DNA from 2 places in the Fundicoccus sp. Sow4_H7 genome. Region 2 is predicted to be linked to the other one. Evidence: predicted binding sites of a transcription regulator. Region 2 holds the regulator's gene; the other holds the start of a gene.
What was found. The regulator NrdR, encoded in region 2, represses ribonucleotide reductase genes. The targets are predictions, from matches to a motif close to ACACNATATATNGTGT.
Positions count from the first base shown of each region.

Region 1: the regulator NrdR is predicted to act here: its motif matches at 3,139-3,154, upstream of ACTQ54_RS08505 (vitamin B12-dependent ribonucleotide reductase).

Region 1 covers NZ_JBQKME010000008.1:10-7,574, forward strand. The annotation lists gene ACTQ54_RS08480 (hypothetical protein) at 169-417, shown strand; gene ACTQ54_RS08485 (hypothetical protein) at 576-824, shown strand; gene ACTQ54_RS08490 (alpha/beta hydrolase) at 877-1,626, opposite strand; gene ACTQ54_RS08495 (metal-dependent hydrolase) at 1,742-2,419, opposite strand; gene ACTQ54_RS08500 (type 1 glutamine amidotransferase domain-containing protein) at 2,438-2,950, opposite strand; gene ACTQ54_RS08505 (vitamin B12-dependent ribonucleotide reductase) at 3,225-5,819, shown strand; gene ACTQ54_RS08510 (ECF transporter S component) at 5,887-6,438, opposite strand; gene ACTQ54_RS08515 (DUF4430 domain-containing protein) at 6,431-6,859, opposite strand; adenosylcobalamin (AdoCbl) riboswitch at 6,921-7,063, opposite strand; gene metG (methionine--tRNA ligase) at 7,195-7,565, shown strand, end outside.
Region 2 covers NZ_JBQKME010000005.1:11,125-18,689, forward strand. The annotation lists gene polA (DNA polymerase I) at 25-2,691, shown strand; gene mutM (DNA-formamidopyrimidine glycosylase) at 2,705-3,550, shown strand; gene coaE (dephospho-CoA kinase) at 3,563-4,168, shown strand; gene nrdR (transcriptional regulator NrdR) at 4,236-4,742, shown strand; gene ACTQ54_RS06225 (DnaD domain protein) at 4,723-6,120, shown strand; gene dnaI (primosomal protein DnaI) at 6,132-7,058, shown strand; gene ACTQ54_RS06235 (hypothetical protein) at 7,077-7,283, shown strand; T-box leader at 7,325-7,538, shown strand.

The DNA of each region.
Region 1 (7,565 bases), on a different contig from region 2:
CTTTCCAATTCTTCCCACGTATGTTTACTATTTGAACGCATAAAAACTCCCCCAAAAGTAGTTTTACTTTTTCAGCGTCTACTTTAGGGGGAGCATATCAATTTAGTTACTTGGTCTTTTTTTGTTGCGTAAACTCACATCGTGCTTCATACAGGTGACTTTGTTGAGGTGGCTGAAGTTGAAGATGAGTGGGTTGACATTATGGAGCAATCACGCGAATCATTCTTACAAGTAGCTTTAACAGTTGCGCCAGGTAATCATGATGAGTATGCTTTATTTTATGGTGATTCTCAGCTTGAAACGAAATTTAAAGAGCACATTAATGTTCCTGCAGAAAAAGACATGACCATGTTATCTCAGCAACATACCCATTACTATTTGTTCTATCTGATGAAAACTTCTCAAATGGTGTATTAGAAGAAGTAGAAACAACAGAAGTTGATGGTGTAACGTATTACAATAATCCAGAAGGAACAGTATTCTTATTACCAAATACAGGTGGTACGAAGGGATATGATGATATTTATAGTAAAGGTTTAGATCATGTTCTTAATGTACGTCCACGCTTAGACTGGATGACTGAAGAAGATGCTGAATACTACAACAACTTATTTGCGTTTAGGAACCAACCACAACAATCTGAAAGTATCGGAACATCTCATTCAAACAACCGTGACTCAGCGATTCAAAACTTTGCTGTTTATACAATCGAAGGAAAAGAATTACAAGTAGAGTTGTATCAAATTCAAGGTGAATTATTAGAAGGCGAAGAAAGAACGGTTGAATTAGTTTATAGCTTTGGTATTACTAAAGACTCTGAATAATTAAATCGTAAATAGCCCTCTGTCAACTGGCAGAGGGCTTTAATTATTTTATTTAAACAGTCCAGGCTAGTTTATTTAAGAAATCGACTACTGAAGCCTGAAATTCTTTGTATTCTTTACTAATGGTAATCACATGAGTGCTTTCTGGAAAGGATTCAAATGTTACATCGGCATTCACTAAAGCGTTTTTTAAATCAACCATCGATTGTGGGTCGATTAATTCATCTTTTTGGGATTGGGCAATATAAAAGGGAATGGTTATCTTGTCTAAATTGTTTCGCGTAACTTGATTGAACGCTTCGATTTCTTCCAATTGCACAAGCACTTCCGATTTAACAGTTTCCATTTCATCAGCAATCGTTTGTGGATCTAAACCATTTTTTTCTTTTTGCAGTTCAGCCGTTTTTAAAAAATATCTGTGCACACGACTGCCTTCATTATTATGGTCCGTTATATTAGAGTTGAAAACACCTGCGCCAACAGTGGTTATTTGGTCTATCGCAGCTCGAGTAGCAAAAGCACCACCTAAAGATAGGCCTAAAATAGCGACTTCAGGATAGCCTTCCTCATGTAAGAATTCCACTGCTTTTTTTACATCTTCATACCATTGTTCAGGGTTAGACGCGAGAATATTTTCCATACGATTCGTACCATGTCCGGTTAAATTAAAGCTGTATACGGTATAATTTTCTTTTTGAATGGCACGTGCTGTACGACGGATATCCGCAATACTACCTGTATACGCATGAAGAAGTAGGACAGCACGTGAGCTTTCTTTAAAATATAATTCTGAATCTGACATATGAACGTCCTTTCAATATAAATAAATAACTATATATAAACAGTTTAACATAAATGGGGCATAAAAATTGAACCGCATTGCTGTGGGAAGACAAAAAGGCGGTTCAATGTGATATTTATTTAAAGGATACTTTTTCACCTGCTTTTAAGATTTGGCAATCGATATCGGAATTGATTTGATCCTTAAAGTTTTGTGGATTTTGTTGGATAGGTGGGAAAGTATTGTAATGGATAGGTACCACGATCGATGGTTTGACGAATTCGTTGGCCGCATATGAAGCATCATCGACGCCCATTGTATAATGGTCTCCAATTGGAATGAATAATACATCAATGGGACCATTGCGGTCTGCGATTAATTTCATATCGCCAAATAACCAAGTATCTCCTGTGTGATAGATTGTTTTATCCGCGATTTTTAGTATGAGCCCGGTTGCCACTCCCATATAATGGACTTGGCCTTCTTCTTCGTAACTCGAGCTATGATGGGCTTGAACGAATTTTACGCTTCCGAATGAATAGTCTCCGCTTCCTCCCATGGTGTTAATTCCTTTTTCGGATAGAAAATTAGCCACTTCAAAGGGGGCAATAACCGTAGCATGATTACGTTTAGCAATTGAAACAGTATCGCCTAGGTGGTCGTTGTGGCCGTGGGTCAGTAAAATAAAATCTACTTCAATCTCATCGGCCTTTAAATCGCTCAGGTCATTGCCAGTAATAAAAGGGTCGATGATCGTACGGATGCCGTCATGTTCAATTAAAACACACGACTGACCATGAAAGCTAATCTTCATAGGGATGCTCCTTAATATTTATTTTAGTGCATTAACGATAGCTTCATTAAATGCAGGTAAGTCTTCTGGTGTTCGACTTGAAATAAGTCCGGATGGGTCAATGACGACTGCTTCGTCAAAGAAATTAGCACCAGCATTTTTAACATCAACAGCAACTTGTTTAACGGCGGTGACATTGCGACCATTTAACACTCCGGCATTAACCAGTAATTGTGGGCCGTGGCATATTGAAAAAATTGGTTTTTGGTGTAGAGCGAAGTGACGAGTAAAGTCTAAAAAGCGGTCGTCTTTACGTAATTGGTCTGGTGAAAAACCACCAGGGATAAGCAATGCGTCAAAATCGGCTGGATCAACTTCATCGATTCCTTTGTCGATTGTAACAGTTGCTTCACCTTTTTTACCTTCAACGCTTTCTCCTGCTGTAAAACCGATGGTTGTTACTTCGTGACCGGCCTCAACTAATGCTTCTTTAGGAGAAGTGAATTCTACATCTTCAAATAATTTTGTAATAACAGTTGCGACTTTTGCCATATAAAAAACCTCCAGTTTTTTTGGTTATAATTAGTATAGTTAAAATATTTTTATGAGGCAAAGAAAATGCTTACTAGGATGCCTGTAGTCTATAAATAAAGTTTAATAACAATATTATTATTTTTATATAAAAGGCTTGACAAAAATAAAATTTGTATTTTTTTTATAGTCTGCTATACTGTTAACACACACAATATATAGTGGGTAAAAGTTATGAAAACCCTATATATTGTAGATAAAGCTTTGTTATAAGCGTTTTAAGAGGAAGGTTAATATGGAACTAAAAACAAAGAAAACCATTGAGTGGAATAAAGACCAGTTAAATGAAGCAATCAAAAGCTTTTCGCAAGTTCATCCGATTGAAGAGGATATGCAAATCACACATAGTGGCATATCACGCTTAGTTATGTTGGATCGTTATGCGTTTAAAGATACCACCAAAGGAACGTTACAAGTTGGAGATTTAGTTGTATTAACGGTTAAAGATGATCCTCAGTACCCAGCTCGCGGTGTGGGAATTGTTCAAGCTCTTGATGACAACCAAGTTCAAATTTGGGTTGAAGAAGCTTATAGAGCATCATTAGAAAATCCAGAAGAACTCGAAACAGGTTTAGTTGTCCGTGATATTGAAACAATTGATAAGCCATTAGAAGTCTATTATGAGCAAATCGCTAAACGTAATGCCACAGGTTTATCTGAAATTGAAGCGACAGAAGATAAGCAAGCAGAGTCTTTTGATGCCTTTTATCGCGAACTTTCTGAAACGAATTTTGTTCCCGCAGGTCGTGTTTTGTATGGAGCTGGGTCTAATACCGATGTGACGTATTTTAACTGTTATGTAATGCCGATGATTCCTGACTCAAGAGGTGGTATATCTGATCACCGTAAAGAAGTGATGGAAATTATGAGCCGGGGTGGTGGTGTTGGAACAAACGGATCAACATTAAGACCGCGTAATACACTGGCACGAGGTGTTAATGGTAAGTCATCCGGTTCTGTTTCTTGGTTGAATGACTTAGCTCAGTTAACACACTTAGTTGAGCAAGGTGGCTCACGTCGTGGAGCTCAAATGATTATGTTAGCTGATTGGCATCCAGATATCATTGAGTTTATTATTTCGAAAATGCAAAACCCGCGTATTTTGCGTTTCTTAATTGAGCAAACAGATGATGAACAAATTATTCGCTTAGCAAAAGAGAAGTTGAAATTTACAGCTCTTTCAATGTCAGAAATTAATATGTATGAAAATATTGTTCGCTACAAGTCAATTCCTGGATACGGTGGTTTTGATGAAGCGGTTATTGAAGATGCTCAACAAAAATTAAAAGATGGCGGAACTTATTCAGTCCATAATCCAGAGTTTTTAACAGGCGCTAATATTTCCATTACATTAACCAATGATTTTATGGAAGCTGTTGAAAATGATGGCGATTGGGAACTGCGTTTCCCAGCTGTAGAAACGTATAGCCAAGCTGAAATGGCAGCCTATAATGCCGAGTGGCCAGAAGTAGGCGATGTTCGTGAGTGGGAAGAAAAAGGCTATGAGGTTCGCGTTTACCGAACAATCAAAGCCCGCGAATTATGGAAGTTAATTAATATTTGTGCGACTTATTCAGCTGAACCAGGTGTTTTCTTCATTGACAATGCCAACAATGATACAAATGCTAAAGCCTATGGACAAAAAGTAGTTGCAACCAATCCTTGTGGTGAGCAACCCCTAGCTCCATATTCAGTATGTAACTTAGCAGCGATTAACTTAGCTCAAATGGTTAACAAGGAAACACACACAGTTGACTACGATAAATTAAAACAAACGGTTCGTACAGGGGTTAGAATGCAAGATAATGTTATCGATGCAACGCCTTATTTCCTTGAAGACAACCGTAAACAAGCCTTAGGCGAAAGACGAATTGGTTTAGGTGTTATGGGTCTGGCTGACTTATTAATCTACACTGAACATCGCTATGGATCACCTGAAGGCAACAAAATTGTCGACAAAGTCTTTGAAACCATTGCTGTAACAGCTTATGAAACGTCAATTGAGTTAGCTAAAGAACGTGGATCTTTCCCGTTCTTATTAGGTGAAACAGAAGACCAAACACAACAATTACGTCAAGCCTTTACAGAAACAGGCTATGTCAGCCGCCTGCCTCAACACGTAAAAGATGGCATTCTTGAGCACGGAATCCGCAACTCCCACTTATTAACTGTTGCACCAACGGGAAGTACAGGAACAATGGTGGGTGTTTCAACAGGTCTTGAGCCTTACTTTGCCTTTAAATACTACCGTAGTGGTCGTTTAGGTAAATTTATCGAAGTGAACTCTGAAATTGTTCAAGAGTACTTAGATAATCATCCAGAAGCAGATGCTAATAATCTACCTGACTACTTCGTTTCAGCAATGGAATTATCACCAGAGGAACACGTGGACGTACAAACTACTATTCAACGTTGGGTGGATAGCTCTATATCTAAAACAGTTAACGCACCAAAAGGCTATACGGTGAACCAAGTAGCTGGTATTTACGAACGCCTATACAAAGGTGGCGCTAAAGGTGGAACGGTTTATGTGGACGGCTCGCGTGACTCGCAAGTTTTAACACTTGATGCAGAAGAAAATGAAATTGACAATAAGATTACTTTATTTGATGTAGAAGACGCACGGGTTGTATCTGATCCGGAAGAACTACGTCAACTTGTTAACCAAGCTCACAGCGAACACTATCTACAACAAGGCCATACAGACGATGTTGTCTACGGCTCAGAAGTTGGCGATACCTGCCCAATTTGCCGTACCGGGATTGTTGAAGATATTGGTGGCTGCAACACTTGTACCAATTGCCAAGCCCAATTAAGATGTGGCTTATAATAAATATCACTGCAAAAACCGCCATAAACGTTAATTTAAACGTTTATGGCGGTTTTATAATTTTGTCTTAATCTTTACTGATCAATGTGTGCTTTTTATAATATTTGCGAATCAGCGGTGATATGACTGGATCTAAAATGATATAAAAGATAGCATTTCCAACGGCATGAGCCAAGTCGAAAGAAACACCTCTTAAATAATAAGCCCAAAAATTATTAATGCCATAAATTTGGACACTAAAAATGGAAATAATAAAACCATATAGTAGGCCTATCAAAAAAGCATAAGCTGCAAAAAAGATACGGTTGTATTTATTTAGAGGGCGGTAAAAATGTTTAGCAATGAGCCCTGTAAAACCAATCAAAATTATATAGGTCACAATTTGAGCGATTGTCCAAGGCCCCATCCCAAGCAGCGTATTGGACAAAATAATCGATAAAACAGCCACAATGACCCCGTCAATAGCCCCGGTGTTTAATGTAATCAACAAAATAATAACGGTCATCGGCTGAACATTAGGGATAAATTGAAAAGCAATTCTGCCAACATAGGCTAAGGAAATAAATATCGCTAAAATTGCGATACGTTGGACTGAAAATCTCTGCCGTGATCTACTCAAATGGAGCCAGACTCCAGTCAACAATATCATCAGCTTTCAGTTCTAATTCAGCCGCTCCAACTTCTGCCATTTCTCCATTGACATCAAACAACCAATATAAGCCAGCATCAGGATCTTGCTCGTAGCCTTCAATAGAAGTGATGAAACCATCTTCATCAACCACATCAAAGTTTTCTTTCATAATATCTAATAACATGGCTCCTTCTTCAATGGTGATTTCTTTTGAAGATTCAAAATCTTCACCAGGAACAGATAAATTGATGGTGACGGCAAGCGCATCTGCATCCGCGTCGGCTTCAGATGATGCTTGTGTGCTTTCGACGGAAGTGGCTACTTCCTCAACAGATTCAGCTTCTTGAGTGGTGTTAGCACATGCGGCTAAAATAAAAACGCTACTGAACAATAAAAAACTTTTTTTCATTACTTTTCCTCTTTTCTTATGATAAAAACAAAAAAACTAGGCACTGAGGCCTAGTTAAATACAATGTGACATTTTGCCTCGAAATGACCACATAAAAAGTCTAATATTTTTCGACCTGACTCCAGTCAATCGACTGATTACAGTGGCGGGACCGTATTGGGATTAAACCAAACTTCCAAAAAATATAAGACATTCGATTAAATTTATATATCTATCATAGCAAATTCCAGAAGGCTTGCAAGACCAAAGTTGAACTGAGGATAATTGTGTGAAGAAATCTCTTGTATGCTATGCTATAATAGTGAAAGCAATCAACACTTAGGAGGCACTCATTCGTGACGAATCAAACAAATAATAAAACATTTTTTGTAACAACACCTATTTATTATCCAAGTGGTAAACTCCACATTGGTAATACTTATTCAACCGTTTTAGCAGATGCTATTGCACGCTACAAACGTCTAATGGGCTTTGACGTTTTCTTTAATACAGGAACTGACGAACACGGTCAAAAAATTGAACAAGCTGCAGAAAAATTAAATAAAGATCCCAAAACCTATGTCGATGAAATGGCAGAAAGCATTAAAGAATTATATGCTTTAATGGATATTTCTTATGATCGTTTTATCCGGACAACAGATGAAGCACATGAACTGGCAGTTCAAAATGCTTTTGAACAACTGTTAGAACAAGGAGATATTTATTT
Region 2 (7,565 bases):
CTTAAATGAAATGAGGAATATATCATGTCCAACCGTAAAATAATGTTAATTGATGGGAGTAGTTTAGCTTTTCGCGCCTTCTTTTCTATCTTAAACTTTGAACAATTCAAAAATAAGGCAGGTTTACATACCAATGCTTTATATAGCTTCAATTTAATGTTAAATACCGTTTTAGATCAATTTGAACCGACACATATTTTAGTTGCATTTGATAAAAGTGAAACAACTTTTAGAACCGAAAAATATACTGAGTATAAAGGCGGAAGACAAAAAACACCGAGCGAATTTAAAGAACAGATGCCTTACTTTAGAGTGCTACTAGACGCTTATGGGATTAAACATTATGAAATTATACGCTATGAAGCGGATGACATTATTGGAACACTAGCGCATCAAGCGGATGAAGACGACGAAGTGATTGTTATTTCAGGTGATAAGGATTTAATCCAATTAGCAAGTGGCAATACAACGGTTTATATTACCCGTAAAGGTGTCAGTGATTTAGAAGCTTATACTCCTGAAACGATTCAAGAAAAATATGGCTTAACCCCTCATCAAATTATTGATTTAAAAGGTTTGATGGGTGATAGTTCAGATAATTATCCTGGTATTACTCGTATTGGAGAAAAAACAGGCATCAAATTACTCAAAGAATTCGGTAGTATTGAAAATATGTATGACAATTTAGATGATATTAAACCATCTAAAATGAAAGACAATATTATTAATGATAAAGACAATGCTTTTATGAGTAAAGATTTAGCTAGAATTTTAACAGATGCCCCTTTAGAAATTTCAATCAACGATATTGAATTAATAGGTAAAAATATCGATGCCTTAGCAGAGTTTTATCGCAATATGGATTTTCATTCGTTCTTAAATAACTTGCAGACAGAATATAGCGATCAACTAATTGATGAAGGAGATCAATTAGAATTGGATCAATATGAATACGAATATTTAGATGAGCTGCTAGCATCCCATTTACCTAAACAAGCAGTTATTTATTTTGAAACACTAGAAGAAAATTATCATTTTGCAGACATTAAGGCTGTCGCTTGGTTAGATATTAATGCTAAAAAAGCTTATATCACATCGGCAGAAATAGCCTTTGCTAGTGATGCTTTTAAAGAATGGCTAGCTTCAGAAAACCATGCGAAAATTTCTTGGGATTCAAAACGCGATACTGTTTTAGTATCTCATTTCGATACTACTTTAAAAGGCCTTCAATTTGATACTTTAATTGCAGCTTATTTAATTGATTTGAATAATACCAAGGATATTACAGATGTCCTTTCGATTGCTGAATTACCAAGTATTGTTAAAAATGATGAGGCTGTTTATGGTAAAGGGGCTAAAGCTTCGATTCCAGAAGATCAAGAAGTTTTAGGGCAACATCTTCTAACTAAATTAGTAGCATTAGAGCATTTAATGCCAGAGTTGGAAAATCGTTTAGCGGAGCTTGAAATGATGGATTTGTATTCTACCATCGAATTTCCTCTAGCAAAAATATTGACTTCAATGGAAATACTAGGGGTTAAGGTAAACGGATCTGAACTTGGGGAAATGAATGCCGAAATGTCCGAAACCCTTGCCAATATGGAAGCTGAAATTCATGAATTAGCTGGTGAGGAATTTAATGTTAATTCGCCAAAACAATTAGGGGTTATTTTATTTGAAAATCTAAAATTACCTGTCATAAAGAAAACAAAAACAGGCTATAGTACAGCTGCGGATGTTCTTGAAAAACTTTCAGGTAAGCATCCAATCGTGGATAAAATCCTCGATTACCGTCAATTAGCTAAATTACAAGGAACTTATCTTGCAGGCTTACCGCCATTTATTAAAGAAGATGGACATATTCATACACGCTTTGTTCAAACCTTAACCCAAACTGGACGATTAAGTAGTACTGATCCAAACTTGCAAAACATTCCTATCCGTATGGAAGAAGGGCGCAAAATTCGGAAAGCTTTTGTACCTTCAAAAGAAGGTTGGTTAATGTTTGGAGCGGACTATTCACAAATTGAGTTGCGTGTTTTAGCTCATATTTCAAAAGATGAACATATGCAACAAGCCTTTATTGATGGCGAAGATATTCACTCAGCAACTGCAAGACGTGTATTTGGTATAGGAGAAGATGAAGCAGTTACTTCTGAGCATCGACGTCAAGCTAAAGCTGTTAACTTTGGGATTGTCTATGGAATTAGCGATTATGGTTTATCTCAAAATTTAAATATTAGTCGTAAAGAAGCGAAAGACTTTATTGATCGTTATTTTGAACAATATCCTGGGATTAAACAATTTATGGATGATATAGTTAAGGAAGCAAAGGAAAATGGCTATGTAAGTACCTTGTTCAATCGTCGTCGTTATTTACCAGATATTCATTCAAGTAATTTTAATTTACGCTCATTCGCTGAACGAACAGCCATGAACTCACCAATCCAAGGAACAGCGGCAGATATATTAAAAATTGCCATGGTATCCCTACATCAAGCCATTATTGATGAAGGCTTACAAGCAAAAATTTTATTACAAGTCCATGATGAGTTGATTTTAGAAGCACCAGTTGAAGAAATTGAACGCTTAAATGAACTCGTTCCACAAATTATGGAAGGAGCCGTCGAGCTATCTGTTCCTTTAAAAGTTGATTATAACAGCGGAACGAATTGGTACGACTTAAAATAGAAAGGAAATAGGCATGCCGGAACTACCCGAAGTTGAAACAATACGTCAAGGATTAGAGCCATTAATAAAGGAGAAGGCAATTGCTTTAGTTGATGTTAGTTGGCCTAGAATTATTAATACCGAATTGGATTTGTCAGATTGGCAAAATGCTCTAGTCGGACAAACAATTCATAGCCTGTTAAGACGGGGCAAGTATTTAATTTTCCAACTCAGTAACTGTTATTTAATTTCGCACCTTCGAATGGAAGGTAAGTATTTCTTTTATCCCGCTAGTGAAGTGCCGCTGGTAAAAGAAAAGCATACGCATGTTCGTTTTATCTTCAAAGACCATTCAGAATTGCATTATCATGATGTTCGTAAATTTGGCAGGATGGAACTCATTGGTTTAGAGGATTTAACGTCCTATTTTCAATTAAAAAAATTAGGACCAGAACCGACAACAGAATCCTTTAAAATAAATAACTTTGCTGAAAAACTAAGTCGTATTAAAAAATCCATCAAACCAGCATTGCTCGATCAATATTTAGTAACAGGTTTAGGTAATATTTATGTGGATGAGGTTTTATTCCAAGCAAAGATTCATCCCTTAACCTCTTCCCAGCAATTGACCTCAAGTCAAATTAAACGATTGCATCATGCCATCATTGATGTTTTAAGTCGAGCAAGTGAAGCGGGCGGTTCAAGTATTCGAACATATCGCAATGCTTATGGTAAAGAAGGGACTTTTCAACAACATCACCAAGTTTATGGAAAAGAAAATCAGCCATGTCCTATTTGTGGCACAAGTATTGAAAAAATCTCTGTCGGTCAACGAGGAACACATTTTTGTCCGAATTGCCAGATTTTTGAGGAAAAGTAGGAGAGTCGATCCATGTATATCATTGCATTAACTGGAGGTATCGCTACAGGGAAATCGACAGTCGCGAATTATTTGTTAGATAAAGATTATCCTGTCATTGATACGGATCTGCTGTCAAGAAAAGTAGTAGAACCAGCCGAAGTCGGCTTAAAAAGAGTTGTTGAAACTTTTGGAAAAGTTGTTTTGACAGCAGAAGGTGAACTTAATCGAAGTCAATTAGCTGCAATCATTTTTAACGATGAAGATAAAAAAGAAACTTTGAATGCTATTTTACATCCATTGATCTTTGAGGAAGTTGATCGTTTACTAGAATTGTATAGGCATGAGGAAGAAGCGTTAGTATTTGTGGATGTCCCTTTATTATTTGAGATTGGTCGGAACAATTATTATGATGAAGATTGGTTGGTTTATACCAAACCAGAGCTGCAACTGGAACGACTCATTAAACGTAATGCTTATTCGCAAGAAGAGGCCACAGCGCGGATTAATAGTCAAATGCCCATTGATACAAAAATTGAATTAGCTGATATTATTATCGATAACAGTGGCACCGTAGATGAAACCTATCGACAGCTGGATATAGAATTGAATCGTTTAAATGAGAAATTAGTTAACTAGACTTTTTACAATTTGCTTACTATGTTAAAATAATGAAAACAAGTTTATTTGAGAGGAGGTTAGCTTAATGGAATGTCCAAAATGTCGACATCAGCAATCAAAAGTGATTGACTCACGTCCAGCAGATGATGGAGCCTCAATCCGTAGACGTAGGGAATGTTTAAATTGTGGTACTCGTTTTAATACTTATGAAAGAGTCGAAAGAGCGCCATTATTAGTCGTAAAAAGAGATGGGACACGTGAAGAGTTTAACCGTGATAAAATGTTAAGGGGTATTATACGTGCTGCCGAAAAGAGACCTATTTCTCGTGAACAAATGGATCAACTTGCTGCCAATGTAGAAAACGCAGTACGAGAAGAATCTGATACCGAAATTGCTAGCGAGCGTATTGGGGAATTTATTATGCCTAGACTAATGGAAATTGATGAAGTGGCTTATATTCGCTTTGCCAGTGTTTATCGTCAATTTCAGTCACGTGATATGTTCATTAAGGAGCTTGAAGCCATGAACCACAAAATGAAAGCTGACGGCTCATCTGTTGAGCTAGAATCAAATGAAACTGAAACCGAATGATCAATTTCAGGTGATTTTTCATCATTCGGTAGGCGCCAATGAATTAGAAAGACTTTCGCTCTTATATCAACCTATCATTGGAAGTTTAGCTGTCACCTTATACCAACGATTGATATTTTTTGCAAAACAAAAAAATACTTGGTCAGACTGTATTAAACACGCGACCTTCCTGCCACTTATCAATAGCGGTATCGATCAGTTTGAAAAAAGCCGTCATGCATTAGAAGCAGTTGGCTTAATGAAATCTTATGTCAAAAAAGAAGAACAGTTAGATTATCAAAAAATATTATATTACGAGCTCTTACCAACTTTAACGGCTCAAGAATTTTTAAGCCATCCCTTATTAAATACAGCTTTATATCGTCAAGTTGGTGAGGAAAGCTATCTTTCTATTGTTGAATATTTTAGCGTAGATGACTGGAACAAAAACGATTTTCAAAATATTTCTAAATCATATTCTGATGTCTTTAGAGTTTATCAAACAGATGTTCCTGTTAATGAGTCTATTCATCAGGATAATTCTAATGTAAATTCTGTTGAAATGCCGCCTACATTTAATTACAGTTTGTTTTTAAGGTATTTAATTGCTGAAGGGATTGAACATACTCAATTCACATCGCAGCTGCGCGAAAGTATTGCAGCTATTCATCAAGTTTATCAACTAGACGAAGAAGAAATGTTAGAAGTTATTAAAAACAGTTTAAATCCTCTCAAAAATACGATTCAATTAAATCAATTGAAGATCTTTGCTGAACGAAAAGTTCAACAAAAAGAAAAACAAAATGTTGAGAAAAAACCACGTCCTGTGAGTCTTCCTAAACAAGACCATAATCCATTATTATCTCAAGCAGATATGGAATTAGTAAGTCTTTGTGAACACATTCCAGCGCCAGTTTTCTTAAATAAAATAAAGCAAAATGTTGGTGGATTTGCGACAGACAGCGAAAGTTACTATTTAATAACTCTTTCTGAAAAGTCAGAACTGAATGAAGCTGTGATTAATATGTTAGTTTATTATTTGTTGGTATTTAAACAAAGAGACAATATTTACAAAGGTGAACTTGAACGAATGGCAAATTTATGGCAAAAGCAAGGGATTGATACGGCAGCTAATGCATTGTTAGCTATTTATTCAGAAGAAGAGAAGGCTAAAGAAAAAGAGACGAAGCAAACTAATTCTCAAAGTAAAAAATGGTATCAAAAAGATCATCGTCGTGTGGAAGAATTACCTGACTGGCTAATTGAACAAGAAAAAAATAAGAATGATGGACCCTCTAATGTTAAGGAAACTAAAAAGATTGCAGATGCTACTTCCAATGAACGAGAGCAAGAAATTCGTAGCAAATTAAACCAACTATTAAATGAGGGAGGTGACTAAATTTGCAATCAATGAATGATATTGTTAATAAAATGATTGGTGGAAATAGTCGCTACCAAGAAAGTTTAAATCAAACGATTAAGTCTACTTTAGCTTTTGAACCTATTCAAGCGTTTGTCAATGCCAATAGTGATCGCATTTCTGAAGAAATGATTCAGAATAGCTTTTCAAAATTAAATGAATTTAAAATTGAGTTTGAAGCTATTCAACGTGGAGAATTAGGGCAAAATCCTGGGTTTGAACCGAAGTTATTTATTAATGAAGGTTATATTGATGTGACTTATGTTCCAACACAGACCTATTATAATCAACAAGAGATGCGTAAAAAAGCCGCTTTGTTGGATAATCGGATGATGTCGCGGGATGTGCGAAATGCCAGTTTAATGGATTTTGGTACGGAAAATTCTCCTAGCCGCCAAAAGCTACTTGAAGAAGTCATGGCTTTTATTGATGTATATTTTGCAAATCCTAAACAAGCGCAAGGTCTTTTTATTGTAGGGCCTTTTGGTGTGGGAAAAACATTTCTATTGGGAGCTTTAGCTAATTATTTAGTAAGCCGTGATGTAGCGGTGACTATGTTGCATTATCCTAGCTTTGCCAGTGATATTAAGGCTTCAATTAGTGACAACACAACACAACAAATTTTACAAAAAGTAAAATCAGTGGATGTGTTGATGATAGATGATATCGGTGCTGAATCAAATTCAGTTTGGTTACGGGATGAAGTTTTAAGTGTTATTTTGGAATACCGTATGAAAGAAGCCTTAGCTACATTCTTCACTTCAAATGGCTCTATTGCAAATTTAGAATCACATTTAACTCAGTCGAGAGAAAGTGTTGAACCATTAAAAGCGAAACGATTAATGGAAAGAGTTAATTTTTTAGCCAAAGAAATTCATTTAACTGGCGATAATCGTCGCCGCATGCAACGTAATTAAAGAAGTAGGGGGTCGAATATGAACCATTATAACTCTGAAGAAGAAAAAAAGGCTCAACGTATGTTAATCGTTAATATTACGATTAGTTTTATTATTCAAATTGTATTACTATTAGTTTATTATTTTGGAGAAAAGCTAACCTTATTAGCCTTTCCAATGCTTTTAGGGATTTTAATTACAGGGAACGCCTTAGTCCAAAGTATTCAAGCTTATCGAAGACATTAGTTTGATATTTGCTTGCTTTTAAAGATAAAGAATGTTATAACTTAATTAACTTATTTGAAGACAACTAACTTTTCGTGATAGTTACAGAGAGAGACGGCTTGCTGAAACGTCTTACTTAGCAAAAGCTTAGACCCCTTCATCTTAATCTACTGGAAAATTTATTGAACAGTAGACGTCATGACTCGTTACGTCAATAATAAGTTTGTAATGATTATTACATTAATTTGGGTGGAACCGCGATAAAACGCCCCATTGTTTATTTTAACAATGGGGCGTTTTTTT